3 regions of the Pseudomonas putida group bacterium ESBL64 genome follow, and region 3 is predicted to be linked to each of the others. Evidence: predicted binding sites of a transcription regulator. Region 3 holds the regulator's gene; each other region holds the start of a gene.

Region 1 (5,971 bases), 2.2 Mb from region 3:
CACCACATACACGGCATCGGCGCGGTGGCCGAGTTCGCTGAACAGTTTTTCGAGCTCGCCCAGGGCTGGCAGCAGGCCGGGCGCCGGGGGCTGGCCGAGCTGGGTGCGCTTGCCTTCGACAAAGCGCGCGCCGGGGATATGCCCGCTGACATAGCGGTTGGCGCTGCTCAGGTCGACCAGGATCAGCTGCGGCGAATCCAGGCGTGGCAGCAGGTCTGCAGCTTCGATCACCAGGGGCAGGCCGGAAAAGTCGGTCATCCACGGTCTCCAGTGTGGAAAGAGGGGCGATTGTAGCGCAAGGCTCAACCCTTGCGGTTGGTAAACACCGACAAGGCCCGCTCGATGCATTGTGCGGTCTTGCCGAAGGCTTGCACGCTGATATCCGCCAAAGGCCGGCAGCCCTGCTCGGCCACCAACAGCATCAGCACCTGGTCGTTCGCAGCCAGCGAGCGAAGCAGTACATGTTCGCTGCGGAACAAGGTGCGCAGCGGGGCGGGCAACAGCGCCGAGAACTGGCTGTGGTTTTCAGGTGTGATGCGCAACTGCCCGGCCTGACTCAGCAGCTTTTGCAGCAGCTTGTTCTGCGATACCTGCAGAGCCAGAGCCCCGGCCTCCTTGGGCAGGCCGGCAATTTGCTGCACGCGCAGGTAGTCACTGGCCTTGTCCAGGCTAAGCAGCATGATGCGTTGCATGCCGCAGGCCAGCAGGGCCTCACGGGCCTGCGTGGCCAGGTGCACGGTGTTGGTGAACGGGCTGGGTTGGGCCAGCAGGTGCTGGCACAGCGTGCGCCAGCGTGCCAGGTCGTCGCTGCTGGGCGGTGGCGGTGCGAGCATGTCCGGGTGAGGGCGGCGTTGGTGCCACGGCCAGATCAAGGCCTCGGCCGGGTGGAACAGGGCATGCCGGGCGTGGCGGCGGGCGCTGGCGGCAGCCTGCTGGTGCACCTGCTGCTGCACGTCTTCCAGCGAGGTTTGCAGGTACAGCGCGGTCAGCAGTTGCCAGCGCAGCAGGTGCGGGTTGTCCCAGCCGACCTGTGCCGCCAGGGCCAGGTTGTTGGCCAGCAGTACGGTATTGGCCGGCTGGTTGAACCAGCGCCGCAGGCCGGGCTCGGCGTCCAGGCGGTGTTGCTGGCTGAGCAGGTCTTCGTCGCGGGCGATATTCAGCACCTGGGCCAGTTGTTCGCGCTCTTCCAGTAGCAGGCGATAACCCTGGGTGACCCATTGGGGCAGGCGCCAATACTCGGCCATGGTCTGGCACAGCGCCATGATGCGCACGCCAAACAGTTCTTCCTCGACGTGGGCGGCGTCTTCACCTTTGTGGATAACCCGCAGCTCCCAAGTGTCGAGCAGCTTGGGGTAGGCCAGTGCCAGTGGCCAGAGTGGCGACAGGAACAGCAGGCTGCCCCAGTGAATCTCTTGCCACAGCCGTGCCAGGCGGCTGGCGAACAGGCCGCTGGCCTGCTGTGCCGCATGCTGGCTGATCATCTGGAACTGGCACAGTACCGGCGGAATTTCCTCCACGGGCAGCGCCGGCAGGCGTTTGAGAAGCTGCTCGCTGCGCTCCAGGCCCAGGCGGTTGAGAGCGACCTCCAGGCTTTCGGCGGGTTCGGCAAGGCTGGCATTGGTGGGGTGATTGGCTTCGCGCATCACTGACAGCACCAGTGCCGGGCTATCCTGCATCAGTTCGGCGATATCGCGCAGCGAGCGACGGCTATCGTGGATGGCAGCCATGACCCGGTCGTAGCTGTGCTTCGGCACGGGGATGCGAACACTCTCGAGCAGCTTTACCCAGGCCTCTAGCGTACGCGGGGCCTGAGTGGGCACCTTGGTTTCAATTGGCATTTTGACATCAGTCCGAACTGGCTTTTCGCATTGAGTGGCTATAGTCTGGCGCAGTTCTGCCGATAAGTAGAAGAAGAGTTTTAAAGCTCCCGTCTCTTCCCCTGACCACGACAGCAAGTGCTTTGAACCTATGGCTAAAATTATCGGCATCATCGTCGTATTCGCGAGCGTGCTCGGCGGCTACGTGCTCTCCCACGGCAAGATCGCAGCGCTGATCCAGCCGTTCGAAGTACTGATCATCGGCGGTGCGGCCTTTGGTGCATTCCTGCAGGCCAACCCTGGCCACATGACCATGCACGTCATCAAGAAGTCGATGAAGATGTTCGGCTCGCGCTTCAGCCATGCCTTCTACCTGGAGGTGCTGGGCCTCGTTTACGAAATCCTCAACAAAAGCCGTCGCGAAGGCATGATGGCCATCGAGGCCGACATCGAGGACGCCGCAGCCAGCCCGATCTTCGCCAAGTACCCGACGGTACTGGCCGATGAGCGCATGACCGCCTTCGTCTGCGATTACCTGCGCATCATGTCCACCGGCAACATGGCCCCGCACGAGCTCGAGGGCCTGTTCGACATGGAACTGCTGAGCATGAAGGAAGAGCTGGAGCACCCGTCCCACGCGGTGACCGGCATCGCCGACGGTATGCCCGGGTTCGGTATCGTTGCGGCGGTACTGGGTATCGTGGTGACCATGGCCTCGCTGGGCGATGGCGATCAGGCGGCCATCGGCATGCACGTAGGTGCGGCACTGGTGGGTACCTTCTTCGGTATTCTGGCGGCTTACGGGTTCTTCGGCCCTTTGGCCAAGTGCCTGGAGCACGATGCCAAGGAAGAACTGAACCTCTACGAATCGATCAAGGCTTCGCTGGTGGCCTCGGCGTCGGGCATGCCACCTTCGCTGGCGGTCGAGTTCGGGCGCAAGGTGCTGTACCCCAAGCACCGCCCAAGCTTCGCCGAACTGGAACAAGCGGTTCGCGGTCGCTGAGTCATGGAGAACAATCAGCCCATCATCGTCAAGCGCGTCAAGCGCTTTGGCGGCGGCCACCATGGTGGCGCCTGGAAAATCGCCTTTGCCGACTTCGCCACGGCGATGATGGCGTTCTTCCTGGTGCTGTGGCTGTTGTCCACGGCCACGCCTGAGCAGAAGATCGCCATTGCCGGCTATTTCCAGGACCCTATTGGTTTCTCCGAGAGTGGCACGCCTTATGTCATCGACCTGGGGGGTTCCCCGGAGATGGCGCCGGACAAAACCATCAATCCGGAAGTGAAGACCGAGCCGACGCAGCAGTCCCCCACTCAGCTGAACAAGGACCAGGTCGAGACCATGGCCGAGCAGGTCGAGCGCGAGCGTCTGGAGCTGTTGCTGCAGGAACTGCAGAACAAGGTGGAAGAGAACCCGCAGCTGCAGAAGTTCAAGGACCAGATCCTGTTCGAGATCACCCAGGACGGCCTGCGCATCCAGATCATGGATGCTGAGAACCGACCGATGTTCGACATCGGTAGCGCGCGCCTGCAGCCTTACTTCGAAGATATCCTGCTGGCCATGGCCGACACCATCAAGGCGGTGCCGAACAAGATCAGCATCAGCGGCCATACCGATGCCAAGCCGTATGCTGGCACTGGCGAATACGGTAACTGGGAGCTGTCGGCCAACCGCGCCAACGCCGCGCGGCGTGCCCTGGTGGCGGGTGGCTACCCGGACGGCCAGGTGGCACGGGTGGTGGGGTACGCCTCGTCGTCACTGTTCGACCGCAAGGACCCGTTCAACCCGGTCAACCGCCGTATCGACATCATCGTGCTGACCAAGAAAGCCCAGCGCAATATCGAAGGTGAGCAGGGTGCGCCGGAAACACCGCCAGCTGCGCCAACGGCACCTGCAGCGCCAGCCAGTGGTGCTGCGCCAGGGGCTTCGGCACCGGCTGACCCAGGGGCAACTGAACAGGCACCGATGCAACCGCGCGAGCTGCGCCAGAAGCTGAACATCTTTGAAGATGGCACGCTGAAGATGGATGAAGCCAAGGATCAGTAAGCGGCTTTTTGGGGTGGGCAACTGTGCTACCCACCACCTGAACGCTGGCGCGATCACTGTAGGAGCGGGTTTACCCGCGAAGCCGCCAGTGCGGTGAATGGCACCGGCGTTGCCGGTGTTCGCGGCTAAGGCCGCTCCTACATACGCATCGGTGATTGGGCGCAGGCCGTCGTAGGAGCGGGTTCACCCGCGAAAGGGCCGGACCTGCTGGCCAATTTCCACCCGCCGTTCACCGTTGCAGTCGCCACCGTATTCGCGGGTAAACCCGCTCCTACAAGGGGGCGCGGCAACTTTCATTTCGAGCGTTTCAGTAGCTGTCTTCTGCCAGGCTGGCGATGATCGAGCGGTAGCTGTTCATGCGCTGCGGCTTGATGCGCCCCTCTTCCAGTGCCTTGAGCAGGGCGCAGCCCGGTTCGCGGTCATGCTTGCAGTCGCGGAAGCGGCAGGTGCCGAACAGGTCGCGGAACTCGATGAAGCCATCCTCCACGTCGTCGCGGCTGACATGGCCAAGGCCGAACTCGCGAATACCCGGCGAGTCGATCAGGTCCCCGCCGTTGGGGAAGTGGTAAAGCCGCGCCGTGGTGGTGGTGTGGGTACCCTGGCCTGACCATTCCGACAAGTCGCCGACGCGGGTGCCAGCGTCTGGCAGCAGGCTGTTGACCAGCGACGACTTGCCCACCCCCGACTGGCCGACGAACACGCTGATATGGCCGTCGAGTTGTTGCTGCAGGCGCTGCATGCCGTCGCCGTGGTGTGCCGAAACTTCCAGCAGCGGGTAGCCCAGTTCGCGGTAGACCTCCAGCAGCGCATGCAGGCCGGGGCCGTTCTCGTCGTTGATCAGGTCGGCTTTGTTCAGCAGCAGCAGCGGGCGCAGGCCGGCGTGCTCGGCCGCTACCAGATAGCGGTCGATCAGGTTCGGGTGCGGCTCCGGCGCCGGGGCGAACACGATCACGATCAGGTCGACGTTGGCTGCCACCGGCTTGAGTTGACCATGGTTGTTCGGCCGGCACAGCTCGGTGCTGCGCGGCATCTGCGCCACGATTACGCCGATGCCCTGGTTACCCGCACGCCACACGACACGGTCGCCGGTGACCAGTGCTGGCAGGTTTGCGCGCAAATGGCAGCGGAACACCTGGCCTGCGGTTTCGCCATCCTGAGCTTCAACTTCTACCTGCACGCCGAAGTGCGCGATCACCAGGCCCAGTTGCTCCGGCCCCAGGTCGCCACCTTCCAGTTCCTGCAGTGCATGCTGCTCGCGTTTGGCCGCGCGAGCGGCGCGCTCGCCCTGGATTTTTTCGATCCGCCAGTTTTGGCGGCGATTGAGCTGGCGTTTGGCCATGAAGGTACCGTAAGAGAGGCCCGGCGTGGGGCATTGAAAACGGCAGGCAGTTTAGCACGCCAGCCGCTGGACTATTCTGCTCACCTTTGTGCCGTGAATGGGCGTGCCTTGGCCACTAGGCTAATATGACCGCCTATATGAGGAGCCCCTGCATGCAAAACCCACAGAACCTGATCTGGATCGACCTGGAAATGACCGGCCTGGATCCGGACAGCGACGTCATCATCGAAATGGCCACCATCGTCACCGACAGCGAGCTCAATACCTTGGCCGAAGGCCCGGTGATCGCCATCCACCACAGTGACGAAGTGCTGGCGCGCATGGACGAGTGGAACACCCGCACCCATGGCGCTTCGGGGCTGACCCAGCGCGTGCGCGAGAGCAAGGTCAGCATGGCCGAAGCCGAGGCACAGACCATCGCCTTCCTCGAGCAGTGGGTGCCTAAAGGCAAGTCGCCGATCTGCGGCAACAGCATCTGCCAGGATCGTCGTTTCCTCTACCGCCACATGCGCAACCTGGAAAACTACTTCCACTACCGCAACCTGGATGTCTCCACCCTCAAGGAGCTGGCCGCGCGCTGGGCGCCGGACGTGCGTGACAGCTTCAAGAAGGGCAATACCCACCTGGCGCTGGACGATATCCGCGAATCGATCGCCGAACTGCGTCACTATCGCGAGCACTTCATCAAGCTGTGAGTCGAAACGGCGCAGATATTGTATCTGCGCCCCCTTTTGGTGCCTTGGGCAACTGGTTAGACTGCGCGCCTTT
Region 2 (5,971 bases), 770 kb from region 3:
GTCCATGGGCACTTCGCGCAGGCGCGGGGCTTGCCCGATCTGCTCGCGGCGCAACACCGTGGCAGTACTGCGCACCATTGCCTTGAGCGCGTCGGCAGCCTTGTTCGAGCGGTACTCCTGCCAGAAGCGCAGCAGGCTGCTGAGGCTGACCATGGTCATGATGATGATGACCTTGGTCAGGTCGGCATCGTCTGCTTCGCCTGCGCTGACCGGCAGCCAGTAGTCGGTGACGAAGCTGATCCCGGCCAGGGTCAGCAGTACATAGATGAACGGGTTGTTCAGGGCCTTGAGCAGTTGCACCAGGGCGTGGGGTTGCGGGTCGTGGGCAACCTGGTTGGCCCCATCGCACGCCAGGCGCTTGGCGGCTTCGTGCTCGGTCAGGCCCTGTTCGCTGGCATCGAGGTTGGCGAGGGTGACCGCCAGGCCATTGCGCGCTTCACGGGCGGCGCGGGTGGACAGGCGGGTTTCGCGTTCGGCCTTGGCCGATGAGGTGTTACGGTGTTTGACAGTCATGTTGCTGTGCTCCTGCCGCTGCGGCGGCACGACACACAGACGTTTCACTCAGGCGGTGAACGAAGGCATGTCGGGTCGCTGAATAATGCTGGTTCTTTCCGACAGTTGTCTGTCCGCTGCCGAGAGTCGGAAGTTGTGTCGGCAGCGAACTTTCTACTCGCGCAATCCATGGTTTGGTTCCTTTTCATAAACACAGGGCAATAGTTATCCCGCGAACTTTTAAGGTGAAAAGTTCGAGCATAAAGATACCGCTCAATATCTTTTATTCAGTGAGAAGTGCGGGGGCTCAAGCGTGCATGAAGACGCGCCAGCACCCCGCAACTACTTGGGGGGTGCTGGTGGTGGTCAAGGTAGCCGTGCAGACGCCGCGGCCAGGCGCGGGCCTGCCGCGGCGCAAGGCACGCAGGCTGGCGATGTGAAACGAATGAAGTGAGGTTCATGAGCTTGCCTCCAACCGGCCAACACCGGCGGCGGCAAGTCACGGCGGAGCATCAGGCTCTGGCGCGGCTTGCCCGACCAGGGTGTCGGGACCGGTGTTCCGGTTCAAGTGCCTGACCCGGCCATTCGGCAGAGGTCAGGCAGCGACGAGATACTGTGTCCATTGAATTCTTCAGTGAAGGGAAAAAAGGCCCCGCGCTCGGGGCGGTCGAACTTTATTCAAGCGTAGTATCGAAGTCAACCCGCAAGGGGAACTTTAAATAAGTTTAACCTTATCTTAATGTTCCACGCAGGCGCAGCGCCTCAAACCTTGAACCGTCCCACCAACGCCGTCATCTCCCCCACCAGCCCCGACAACGCCTTGCTCGCCTCGCTGGTCTGCTGCGCACCTGCCGCGGAATGGTTGGACAGTTCGCGGATGTTCAGCAAGTTGCGGTCTACTTCTCGCGCTACCTGAGCCTGCTCTTCGGCCGCACTGGCAATGACCAGATTGCGCTCGTTTATTTCGCCGATCGCACTGTAGATGCCCTCCAGCACTTGCCCCGAGGCCAGGGTCACGTCCAGTGTCGACTGGGCGCGGTTGGTGCTGGCCTGCATGGAAGCCACCGCAGCTTCGGTCCCCGCCTGCACGCTGCCGATCATCTGCTCGATTTCCTGGGTCGATTGTTGCGTGCGGTAGGCCAGTGTGCGCACCTCATCCGCCACCACCGCAAAGCCGCGCCCGGCCTCACCGGCACGGGCCGCCTCGATGGCAGCATTGAGCGCCAGCAGGTTGGTCTGCTCGGACACCGAGCGGATCACTTCCAGCACCTTGCCGATGTCCCGCACCTGCCCCACCAACTGCTGCAGGTGCGCACTGCTGGTCTGGATCTCGCGGGTCATCGCTTCGGTGCCGTCGATGTTTTCGCTGACTTGCCGGCGGCTTTGCGCGGCCAGCTGGTTGGATTCACTGGTGGTTTGCGAGGTGGTGATCGCGTTGCGCGCAACCTCCTCCACTGCCGTGGTCATTTCGGTCACGGCAGTCGCGGCCTGCTCCAGCTCCTGCCCCTGCTGACGCAGGTTGTTGGCGCTTTCCTCGGTGACCGCGTTCAACGCCGAGGCGGCGGCGTCCAACTGCCGGGCACAGTTGTTGATCTGCCCAAGGGTGTCGCGCTGGCTCTGCTGCATGCGCTGCAGCTCATGGAACAGTTGGCCGATTTCGTTGTTGCCCTGCCCTTGCACCGGCACGCTCAGGTCGCCACTGGCAATGCGCCGGAAATGCCCACCGGCTTCACGCAGGGGGTGCAACACACGCTGGGCAATGAACGCCCAGCACAGCACCGCCAGCACCACGGTCATGCCCAGCAGGCACAGGCTCAGCAATTGCGCCCGGGCCAGACGCCGGTCGGACTCGAGCATGATTTGCTGGCCACGTTCGCTCAGTGTGGTCACCAGCTGCTGGCGCAGGGTTTGCAACCGCCCCATGGCATTACCGGCATCGCTGTTGACCTTGAAATACTGCTCCAGGGAACGCTGGCGGGTCGCTTCGCGCTGCCCCGCCACCGCCTTGGCGTATTCGGCAAAGGTAGCCTGCAGCTCGGTTGCCAGCACGCGAAGGGCGGGTTCACGGGCGTTTTCGACAAATTCGTCGACCAGCGTCTGGCTCTTGTTGTTCAGCTCCACCGACAGCGCCATGCGCTTGCCTGCACTCTCGTCATGGCCACCCAACTGCTCGATAAAGCCCGAAGACACGTTGGCGCTGGAGCGAATCGCCATCAGCAACGCATTGTTCAACCGGTCCGACTGGTGCGCAGTCTGGTCCAGTTCAGTGATCTGCTGGTCGCTACCCACGGCAGCCCACCAGGCACTGGCCGTCGAAAACAGCAGGGTCAGGCTGAACAGCGACAACACCCAGAACATTCCGGTGCGAATTTTCAGGTTGGCAAGCATGCGGGCAGTACTCCTTGTTGGCACCACTTCTGATCGAAGATTCGAGGGTGGGTGTGCTGCTATCGGAGGTGCTGGCGCAGGCTTGAGGCGCCGAGATACGGTTATGTGCGGTAACCGAACGGAATGCGTTGAGACCCAAAGGCCGCGCGCCCCTTGGGGGCGTAACCCTCTTGCACAAATCCTGAGGCCAGCGCGATCACTGTGGGAGCGGGCTTGCCCGCGAACACGGGCGAAGCCCGTGCCATCCCCTGTCGCGGCAGATGGCCGTGCCTACAGCCACCGCGCCTTGCCAATCGCTTTCGCGGCGTCTGCCAGGCGTTGGGTAGCCTGCCGGATCTCATCGGCATCCAGCGAAGCAAACCCCAGGCGCAAGGCATTCTCGGCATGGCCAAACGGTGAAAACTGTCGCCCACTGCGCACCACCAGGTCCCGTTCCAGCGCTTTGTCGACCAACTGATCCACGTTGATCTCATCGGCAAACCTCACCCACAGCGCCAGGCCACCTTCTGGCGCCTGCACGCTGATCTGTTCGTCGAACGCATCGCGCAAACACCCCAACAAAGTCTCGCGCCGGCGCCGGTACTCGCGGTTGACCCGGCGCAGGTGCTTCTTCAGTTCGCCATCATTGATCAGGTCCGCCAACATCTGCTGCATGACTGCATCGCCCTGCCCCAGGGTCAACATCGCCCTGCGTTCCAGCACGGTTGTCACTTCCACCGGTGCCACGATATAGCTGCAACGGAACGTGCTGCCCAAAGGCTTGGACAGTGAGCCAATGTAAATCACGTGCCGCTGCTGGCGGTCGCTGGCCAACGGCAGATAAGGCCGCCCGGCAAAGTGGTATTCGTAGTCGTAATCTTCTTCGACCACGCAAAAGGCATGCTGGCGCGCCAGCTCCAGCAACTGTTGCCTGCGCCCGGCTGGCAGGCTGACCGTGGTCGGGAACTGGTGATGGGGTGTTATGTACATCATCCGCACCTTGTGCTGCCGGCACAGGGCCTCGAGCTGATCGACTCGGCAGCCCTCATGGTCCAGCTCCACGGTCACCAGGCGGGCACCCAGCTGACGGAAGATCTCCCAGGCAGGGGGGTAACTCAGGCGCTCGACCAGCACAACGTCACCCGGCTTGAGCAACACACTGGCCACCAGGGACAGCGACATCTGCACCCCCTGGGTCAGGCAGATATGCTCGGCGCCAACGTTCAGGCTGCGATTGTGCCGCAACATGTCGGCCAGGGCGCTGCGCAGATTGCGGCTGCTGCACTCGCTGCCGTGGCGCACACTATTGCTGCTGAAGCTGCTGCGCAAGGCATTGCGGTAATAGCGGTGCAGTACAGCCTGCGGTAGCAGGCGGTGGTCACAGGCGCCGTTGTCGAAGAACAAGGCCCCTGGCCGGCCTTGTTGGGCTACAGCCTGTTCGTTCGCCTTGAAGTAGGCAACGGCAGGTTCCTCTGGCAGCGCCAGGGCAAAAGGCCGCACGGCACCGCAAACGGCCGCTGTGCCAGGCGCCAGCTGCTGGCTGACAAAGGTGCCCCGGCGTTGCACGCTTTGCAGCCAGCCTTTGGTTTCGGCTTCCTCATAAGCAAGGATCACGGTCTTGCGATTGACGTTCAGCAGTTGCGCCATCTCCCGCGTGCCCGGCAACGGCGTGCCAGGGCGCAGGCGACCCTCGCTGATTGCGGCCACCAACCCTTCGACGATCTGCCGGTACGAAGCTTGTGCCCCATCGAGTTTGAGCAGTGGCTGCCATTTACGAAGCTGGACCATATGAAATATCCAAAACTGGAGGTTCTGCTGGTCCTGGACTATAGCAACAATCGAACCTCCATTTGCCCCGAGGTGCTCATGCAAAGCCGCCACGTCATTGAAATTTCGCCCACGGGCAAAACCTTCGAAGCCAGCCAGGAGCTGCTGCTCGACGCCATGCTCGCCAGCGGCCTGCCGGTACCCTTCTCCTGCCGCCGCGGCGCCTGCGGCTCGTGCAAGGTCAAGGTGGTGTCGGGGCAGCATCAGGACAAGCAGCGGGATGCGGACACGCCGCCGCCTTCCTACCCCTTGGCCGCCGACGAGATGTTGCTGTGCCAGAGCCACGCCTGCAGCGACATGCGCCTGGAAATACCCGGCTGGTCACTGGACGCACCCGCACTGGAAACCCAGGCACAGGTGGTTGGCAAGCGCGCGCTGAGCGCAGATATCGTCGAGCTGGTGTTGCAACCTGCTCAGCCGCTGGAGGTGCGGGCGGGCCAGTACATGCGGTTTCAGTTGGACAACGGCGACAGCCGCTGTTTCTCCATTGCCAACCTGCCTGCCCAGGAACAAGGGCAACTGGTGTTTCACATCCGCAAGGTCAGCGGCGGCCTGTTCACTGAAGGTTTGCTGCCCACCCTGCAAGCAGGTGCAACGGTAAAGCTCGAGGGCCCGCTGGGCGCCTGTACCTGGCAGCACGATGATCAACGCCCGCTGATCCTTTTCGCCACTGGCACAGGTTACGCCGGCATCAAGCCGCTGTTGCTGACAGCCTTGGCCGGCGATGCCGACGTCACGCTGTATTGGGGCGGCTCTTCGCCGGCGGATTTTTATGATCGCGAATTTCTCGACGTGTCCAGCCGTGTGCACCCGCACTTTCGCTGGCAACCGGTGCTCTCGGCCCAGGCACGTATACAGCAGGTGGCGCTCAGCCAGACACATCGCTGGCACGAAGCCCAAGTCTATGCCTGTGGCAATGCCACGATGATCACCCAGGCCCGCGAACAATGCCTTGCAGCAGGGGTAAAGCCCCATCGCTTTGTCGCCGAGGCCTTTGTCGCCAGCGGCGCACTGACAACGCAGGCTTCCTCAGCCAACCCGCTGCACCCTGAGCTGGAAAAGGTCGGCCCGCGTTATTCGCTGGACGGCATGCTCGCTGCCCGCGAGCAGTCGGTGCGGGCCGTGGCCGCCATTGCCAGCCAACTGCAAGTCGGCATGACCACCGCCCAGGCACTGGAGATGGCCGCGCATACCCTGCAGGCGATGGGCGCCTCACACACCTGGCACCCCACCTACATCCGTTTTGGTGACGATACCGTGCGTACGCCACGGCAAGGCATTGACC
Region 3 (5,971 bases):
CACCAGACGGTTACGCACCAGCACCAGTTCGCCGACCATGTTCATGATCTCGTCCAGGCGCGCGGTATCGACGCGTACCGTGGTTTCCGCTTCGCTGGCGGCATGCTTTTCAGCGGCCGGGGCCGGCGCGCGAGGCGCCGCGGCAGGTTTGCTGGCCGGCGCAGGCGCTGGCGCTGGCGCGGCAGCGGGCTTGGTCACTGGCGGGCTTTCGGCCTTGGCGGCAGCCGGCGCTTGCGCCTGGACAGCAGCCGGGGCCTCTACAGTGGCAACATCGCCACCGAACTTGCCCTTGCCGTGCAACTGGTCCAGCAGGGCTTCGAACTCGTGCTCGCTGATTTCATCGCTGGCGGCACTGTTGTCGGGTGCGGCAGGCGCTGGTGCCTGGGCGGCTGGCAAGGCGCCAGCCTGGAAGGTGCCCTTGCCATGCAGCTGGTCGAGCAGCGATTCGAATTCGGCGTCGGTGATCTCATCACTGACCGCTTCGCTGCTGACGGCCACCGGCGGCGCGGCAACCTCGGCATTGAACTGGCCCTTGCCGTGCAACTGGTCGAGCAGCGATTCGAACTCGGCGTCGGTGATTTCATCACCCGCACCGCTGACAGTCTCGCCCTGCATCTGCTCGTCGGCCGCCGCTTGCGCCTTGACCGCATCGAGCGAATCGAGCAACTGCTCGAATTCACTGTCAGTGATGTCCTGGTGTTGCTCCTCGGCCTCGGCCGGCGCGGCAACCGACACGTCGGCAACCGGCGCCGGTGCAGGCGCTGCAACAGTTTCGGCTGCGCCAGGTTCGGCCAGGCGCGACAACGCTGCCAGCAGTGCGGGGGTGGCCGGTGTCACTTCGGCACGCTCGCGCACCTGGCCAAACATGCTGTTGACCGTATCCAGTGCCTCGAGCACCACATCCATCAGTTCCGCATCGACCCGGCGCTCACCTTTGCGCAGGACGTCGAACACGTTCTCGGCGATATGGCAGCACTCCACCAGCTCGTTCAGCTGGAGGAAGCCGGCGCCCCCTTTTACAGTGTGGAAACCGCGAAAGATCGCATTGAGCAGGTCGGCATCGTCAGGTCGGCTTTCCAGCTCGACCAGTTGCTCGGACAATTGCTCAAGAATTTCGCCGGCTTCTACCAGGAAATCCTGGAGGATTTCTTCATCGGCGCCGAAGCTCATCAAACGTGCTCCTTAAAAACCAAGGCTGGACAGCAGATCATCGACATCGTCCTGACCGGACACGACGTCTTCACGCTTATCGGCATGAATCTGCGGACCTTCACCCCGAGTCGGATGTTTTTCTCGATCTTTTTCTGCACGCAATTGATCGTGGTCATGTTTTATACCGGCAAAGCGGTCGACCTGGCTGGCCATCAGCACCAGCTTGAGCAGGTTGCTTTCCACCTCGGTCACCAGTGCGGTGACGCGCTTGATCACCTGGCCGGTCAGGTCCTGATAGTCCTGGGCCAGCAAAATGTCATTGAGGTGCCCGGAAACCTTGCGGTTGCCCTCGGCGCTGTGCGTCAGGAAACTGTCGACTCGCTTGACCAGATCACGGAATTCCGGCGCAGCCACTTCGCGGCGCATGAAGCGCTGCCAGTCGGTGCTCAGGGCCTTGGCCTCGCTGGCGAGCTCATTGAGCACCGGTGTGCTTTCCTCGACCAGGTCCATGGTGCGGTTGGCCGCGCCCTCGGTGAGCTTGACCACATACGACAGGCGCTCGGTGGCGTCGGTAATCTGCGACACCTCTTCTGCCTGTGGCATGGTGGGGTCGATCTGGAAACTGACGATGGCACTGTGCAGCTCGCGAGTCAGCTTGCCGACTTCCTGGTACAGGCCGCGGTCGCGGGTCTGGTTCAGTTCGTGAATCAACTGCACCGCCTCGCCGAAACGGCCCCGCTCCAGGCTTTCGACCAACTCCTGGGCATGCTTCTTCAGGGTCGACTCGAACTCGCCCAAAGACGTTTGTGATGAATCCATGACGCGCCCCCCCTGACGTGACTCAGCCGTTGACGCGTTCGAAGATCTTCTCGATCTTCTCTTTGAGCACCTGAGCGGTGAACGGCTTGACCACGTACCCATTGACCCCGGCCTGTGCCGCTTCAATGATCTGGTCGCGCTTGGCTTCAGCGGTCACCATCAGGACCGGCATGCTTTTCAGCTTGTCGCTGGCACGCACTTTACGCAGCAGGTCGATGCCGGACATGCCCGGCATGTTCCAGTCGGTCACCAGGAAGTCGTAGTGACCGTTTTCCAGCATCGGCAACGCTGTGGTGCCGTCATCGGCTTCGTCGGTGTTGGTGAAACCCAGGTCACGCAACAGGTTCTTGATGATCCGCCGCATCGTCGAAAAGTCGTCAACGATGAGGATTTTCATGTTCTTGTCCAATTAGACCTCCAAGCAGTCTCAAACGCGCTCGGCCTACCGAGCACGCACTCATTCAATTCGGTACAACGTGGAAAACGACTGCAACGACAGTGGGCTCAACGCGCCCGCCATTCCCCCAGGCGGCTGCGCAGGCGCGCGGCACATTGGCTGTGCAACTGGCTGACCCGCGACTCGCTGACACCCAGCACCTCACCGATTTCCTTGAGGTTCAGCTCTTCGTCGTAGTACAGCGCCAGCACCAGGCGCTCACGCTCCGGCAGGTTGGCGATAGCCTCGGTCAGGGCAGCCTGGAAGCGCTCCTCCTCCAGGCCGCGCGCAGGTTCGACCTGGCCACTGGCGCCATCCTCATGCAGCCCTTCGTGCTCGCCGTCCTGCAACAGGTCGTCAAAGCTGAACAGGCGGCTGCCCAGGGTATCGTTCAAGATCCCGTAGTAATCATCGAGACTCAATTGGAGTTCGGCAGCAACTTCATGATCTTTAGCGTCACGGCCTGTTCTGGCCTCAACTGCACGCATGGCATCACTGACCATACGGGTGTTGCGGTGTACCGAACGCGGTGCCCAATCGCCTTTGCGCACTTCGTCCAGCATGGCCCCGCGGATGCGGATGCCAGCGTAGGTCTCAAAGCTGGCGCCCTTGCTGGCGTCGTATTTGTTGGCCACTTCCAGCAGGCCGATCATGCCGGCCTGGATCAGGTCCTCGACTTGCACGTTGGCCGGCAATCGCGCCAACAGGTGGTACGCGATGCGCTTGACCAGCGGGGCGTAGCGTTCGATCAGCTCGTACTGGGCGTCCTTCGCCGCCCGGCTGTACATCTTGAAGCCGCTGGCGTTCATAGTACGGGTCCCGCGCTGGTGGGTTGCACCAAGCGCTCGACAAAGAACTCCAGATGGCCGCGCGGATTGGCCGGCAGCGGCCAGCTGTCGACCTTCTGGGCAATCGCCTTGAAGGCCAGCGCACACTTGGAGCGAGGGAAGGCTTCGTAGACGGCACGCTGCTTCTGCACCGCCTTGCGCACGCACTCGTCGTACGGCACGGCACCCACGTACTGCAGGGCAACGTCAAGGAAGCGGTCGGTGACCTTGGTCAGCTTGGCAAACAGGTTGCGCCCTTCCTGCGGGCTCTGCGCCATGTTGGCCAACACACGGAAACGATTCATGCCATAGTCGCGATTGAGCAGCTTGATCAACGCGTAGGCGTCGGTAATCGAGGTAGGTTCATCACACACCACCAGCAGCACTTCCTGGGCGGCGCGAACGAAGCTGACCACCGAGTCACCGATACCCGCAGCGGTATCGATCACCAACACATCGAGGTTGTCGCCGATCTCGCTGAACGCCTGGATCAGCCCGGCATGCTGGGCCGGGGCCAGATGCACCATGCTCTGGGTGCCCGAGGCTGCCGGTACGATGCGCACACCGCCGGGGCCCTGCAGCATCACGTCACGCAGCTCGCAACGCCCTTCAATCACATCGGCGAGGGTACGTTTGGGGGTAAGGCCCAGCAATACGTCGACATTGGCCAGGCCCAGGTCGGCGTCCAGCAGCATGACCCTGCGGCCAAGCTCGGCCAGCGCCAGGGACAAGTTCACTGAAACGTTAGTCTTGCCGACGCCACCTTTGCCACCGGTCACGGCGATCACCTGTACGGGATGCATGCTACCCATGTCTGTTCTTTACCTTGTCTCGCTGGGACTCAGGCCACACGTAGGGCAATTCTGCGTGCCCCTTGGCATAGCGACTTTGCACACGCTTCATGGTCAACCCGCTCGCCGTGGGTTGTGATAGAGATCAGCGAACATGTCGGCCATGGCCTCTTCGCTGGGCTCGTCCTGCTGCTGCACATTCACCGCCCGCGTGACCAACTGGTGGCCCCTTGGCAGGTGCAGGTCGTCAGGAATGCGTGGGCCATCGGTAAGATAGGCCACTGGCAGTTCATGACTGATGGCAAGGCTCAACACATCGCCAAGGCTTGCCGTTTCATCGAGTTTGGTCAGGATGCAGCCGGCCAGGCCACAGCGCTTGTAGCTGTGGTAGGCGGCGGTCAGCACCTGCTTCTGGCTGGTGGTGGCCAGCACCAGGTAGTTCTTCGCGGCAATGCCACGCCCGGCCAAGGTTTCCAGCTGCATGCGCAGCGCAGGGTCGCTGGCCTGCAGGCCGGCAGTATCGATCAGCACCACGCGCTTGCGCAGCAGTGGCTCCAGCGCTGCTGCCAGCGACTGGCCCGGGTCGACGTAAGTCACCGGCACGTTGAGGATGCGGCCCAGGGTCTTGAGCTGCTCCTGGGCGCCGATACGGAAGCTGTCCATGCTCACCAGCGCCAGGTTCTGCGCGCCGTACTTGAGCACGTAGCGCGCGGCCAGCTTGGCCAGGGTGGTGGTCTTGCCCATGCCCGCCGGGCCGACCATGGCGATCACCCCGCCCTCTTCGATCGGCTCGATTTCAGGTACTTCGATCATCCGCGCCAAGTGAGCCAGCAGCATGCGCCAGGCCTGGCGCGGTTCCTCGATCTCGGCGGTCAGGTCCAGCAGCTCGCGGGCGATCGGCCCGGACAGGCCGATGCGCTGCAGGCGGCGCCAAAGGTTGGCCTGCTGCGGCTTGCTGCCCTGCAGCTGATTCCAGGCCAGCGAACCGAGTTGCACTTCCAGCAGCTCGCGCAGACCCGACAGCTCCGAGCGCATGGCATCGAACAGGCGCGGGTCAACCGGCGCAGCAGCCGGTACGGCGGCGGCCTCAGGGGCATCGACGTGCGGCTCGATCAACGGTTCGGCAGCGGTCAAAGATTGCCCGGCGAACAATTGGCGGTTGTTGTCGCTGCTGTCCTGACGCTGGTCCAGCTCGGCCTGGGCAGTGGCAATGCGCGTGTGGGTCTTGCGCAGCTCTTCTTCCAGCTCGGCGTTGGGCACACGCGGGGCCAGGGCGGACAGCTTGTAGTCCAGCGCGGCCGTCAGCTCGACACCACCGGCAATGCGGCGGTTGCCAATGATTGCGGCATCGGCGCCCAGCTCGTCACGGACCAGTTTCATGGCCTGACGCATATCGGCGGCGAAAAATCGCTTAACTTGCATTATCCCCTACCTCAGCCGTTAGGGCCCACGGTGGCAACGATGGTGACTTGCTTGTTGTCCGGTATTTCCTGATACGCCAGAACATGCAAATTCGGTACAGCCAGGCGACCGAAACGCGACAACATGGCGCGGATCGGGCCGGCGACCAGCAGGATGGCCGGCTGACCCTGCATTTCCTGGCGCTGGGCCGCCTCGATCAGCGAACGTTGCAGCTTCTCGGCCATGCTAGGCTCCAGAAGAACACCATCTTCCTGACCCTGCCCGGCCCTTTGCAGACTATTCAGCAAAATCTGTTCCAACCTTGGCTCCAGGGTAATCACTGGAAGCTCCGACTCAACGCCGACAATGCTTTGCACGATGGCGCGACACAATCCGACGCGCACCACCGCCACCAGTGCGGCGGTATCTTGACTCTTGCCGGCGTTGTTCGCGATAGCCTCGGCAATACTGCGAATATCGCGCACTGGCACCTGTTCCGACAACAGGGCTTGCAGCACCTTGAGCAGCCCCGACAAGGAAATGAC

What was found. Region 3 encodes FliA, which starts transcription of late flagellar genes. Its sites were predicted from a motif close to CTAAAGTTTNNNNNNNNNNNGCCGNTAA; they were not measured.
Region 1: a site for FliA is predicted at 1,877-1,904, ahead of motA (flagellar motor stator protein MotA). Genes of this name have one in related genera too.
Region 2: a site for FliA is predicted at 2,940-2,967, ahead of V6093_RS06735 (methyl-accepting chemotaxis protein). Genes of this name have one in related genera too.

Annotation. Positions count from the first base shown of each region.
Region 1 is NZ_CP145799.1:4,494,909-4,500,879, forward strand. It holds gene V6093_RS20385 (rhodanese-like domain-containing protein) at 1-258, opposite strand, end outside; gene V6093_RS20390 (HDOD domain-containing protein) at 303-1,838, opposite strand; gene motA (flagellar motor stator protein MotA) at 1,969-2,820, shown strand; gene motB (flagellar motor protein MotB) at 2,824-3,864, shown strand; gene rsgA (small ribosomal subunit biogenesis GTPase RsgA) at 4,172-5,203, opposite strand; gene orn (oligoribonuclease) at 5,356-5,898, shown strand.
Region 2 is NZ_CP145799.1:1,485,544-1,491,514, forward strand. It holds gene mgtA (magnesium-translocating P-type ATPase) at 1-513, opposite strand, end outside; gene V6093_RS06735 (methyl-accepting chemotaxis protein) at 1,255-2,880, opposite strand; gene V6093_RS06740 (PLP-dependent aminotransferase family protein) at 3,151-4,647, opposite strand; gene V6093_RS06745 (NAD(P)H dependent flavin oxidoreductase family protein) at 4,648-5,971, shown strand, end outside.
Region 3 is NZ_CP145799.1:2,258,617-2,264,587, forward strand. It holds gene V6093_RS10240 (chemotaxis protein CheA) at 1-1,170, opposite strand, end outside; gene V6093_RS10245 (protein phosphatase CheZ) at 1,183-1,971, opposite strand; gene V6093_RS10250 (chemotaxis response regulator CheY) at 1,994-2,368, opposite strand; gene fliA (RNA polymerase sigma factor FliA) at 2,476-3,216, opposite strand; gene fleN (flagellar synthesis regulator FleN) at 3,213-4,046, opposite strand; gene flhF (flagellar biosynthesis protein FlhF) at 4,140-5,447, opposite strand; gene flhA (flagellar biosynthesis protein FlhA) at 5,459-5,971, opposite strand, start outside.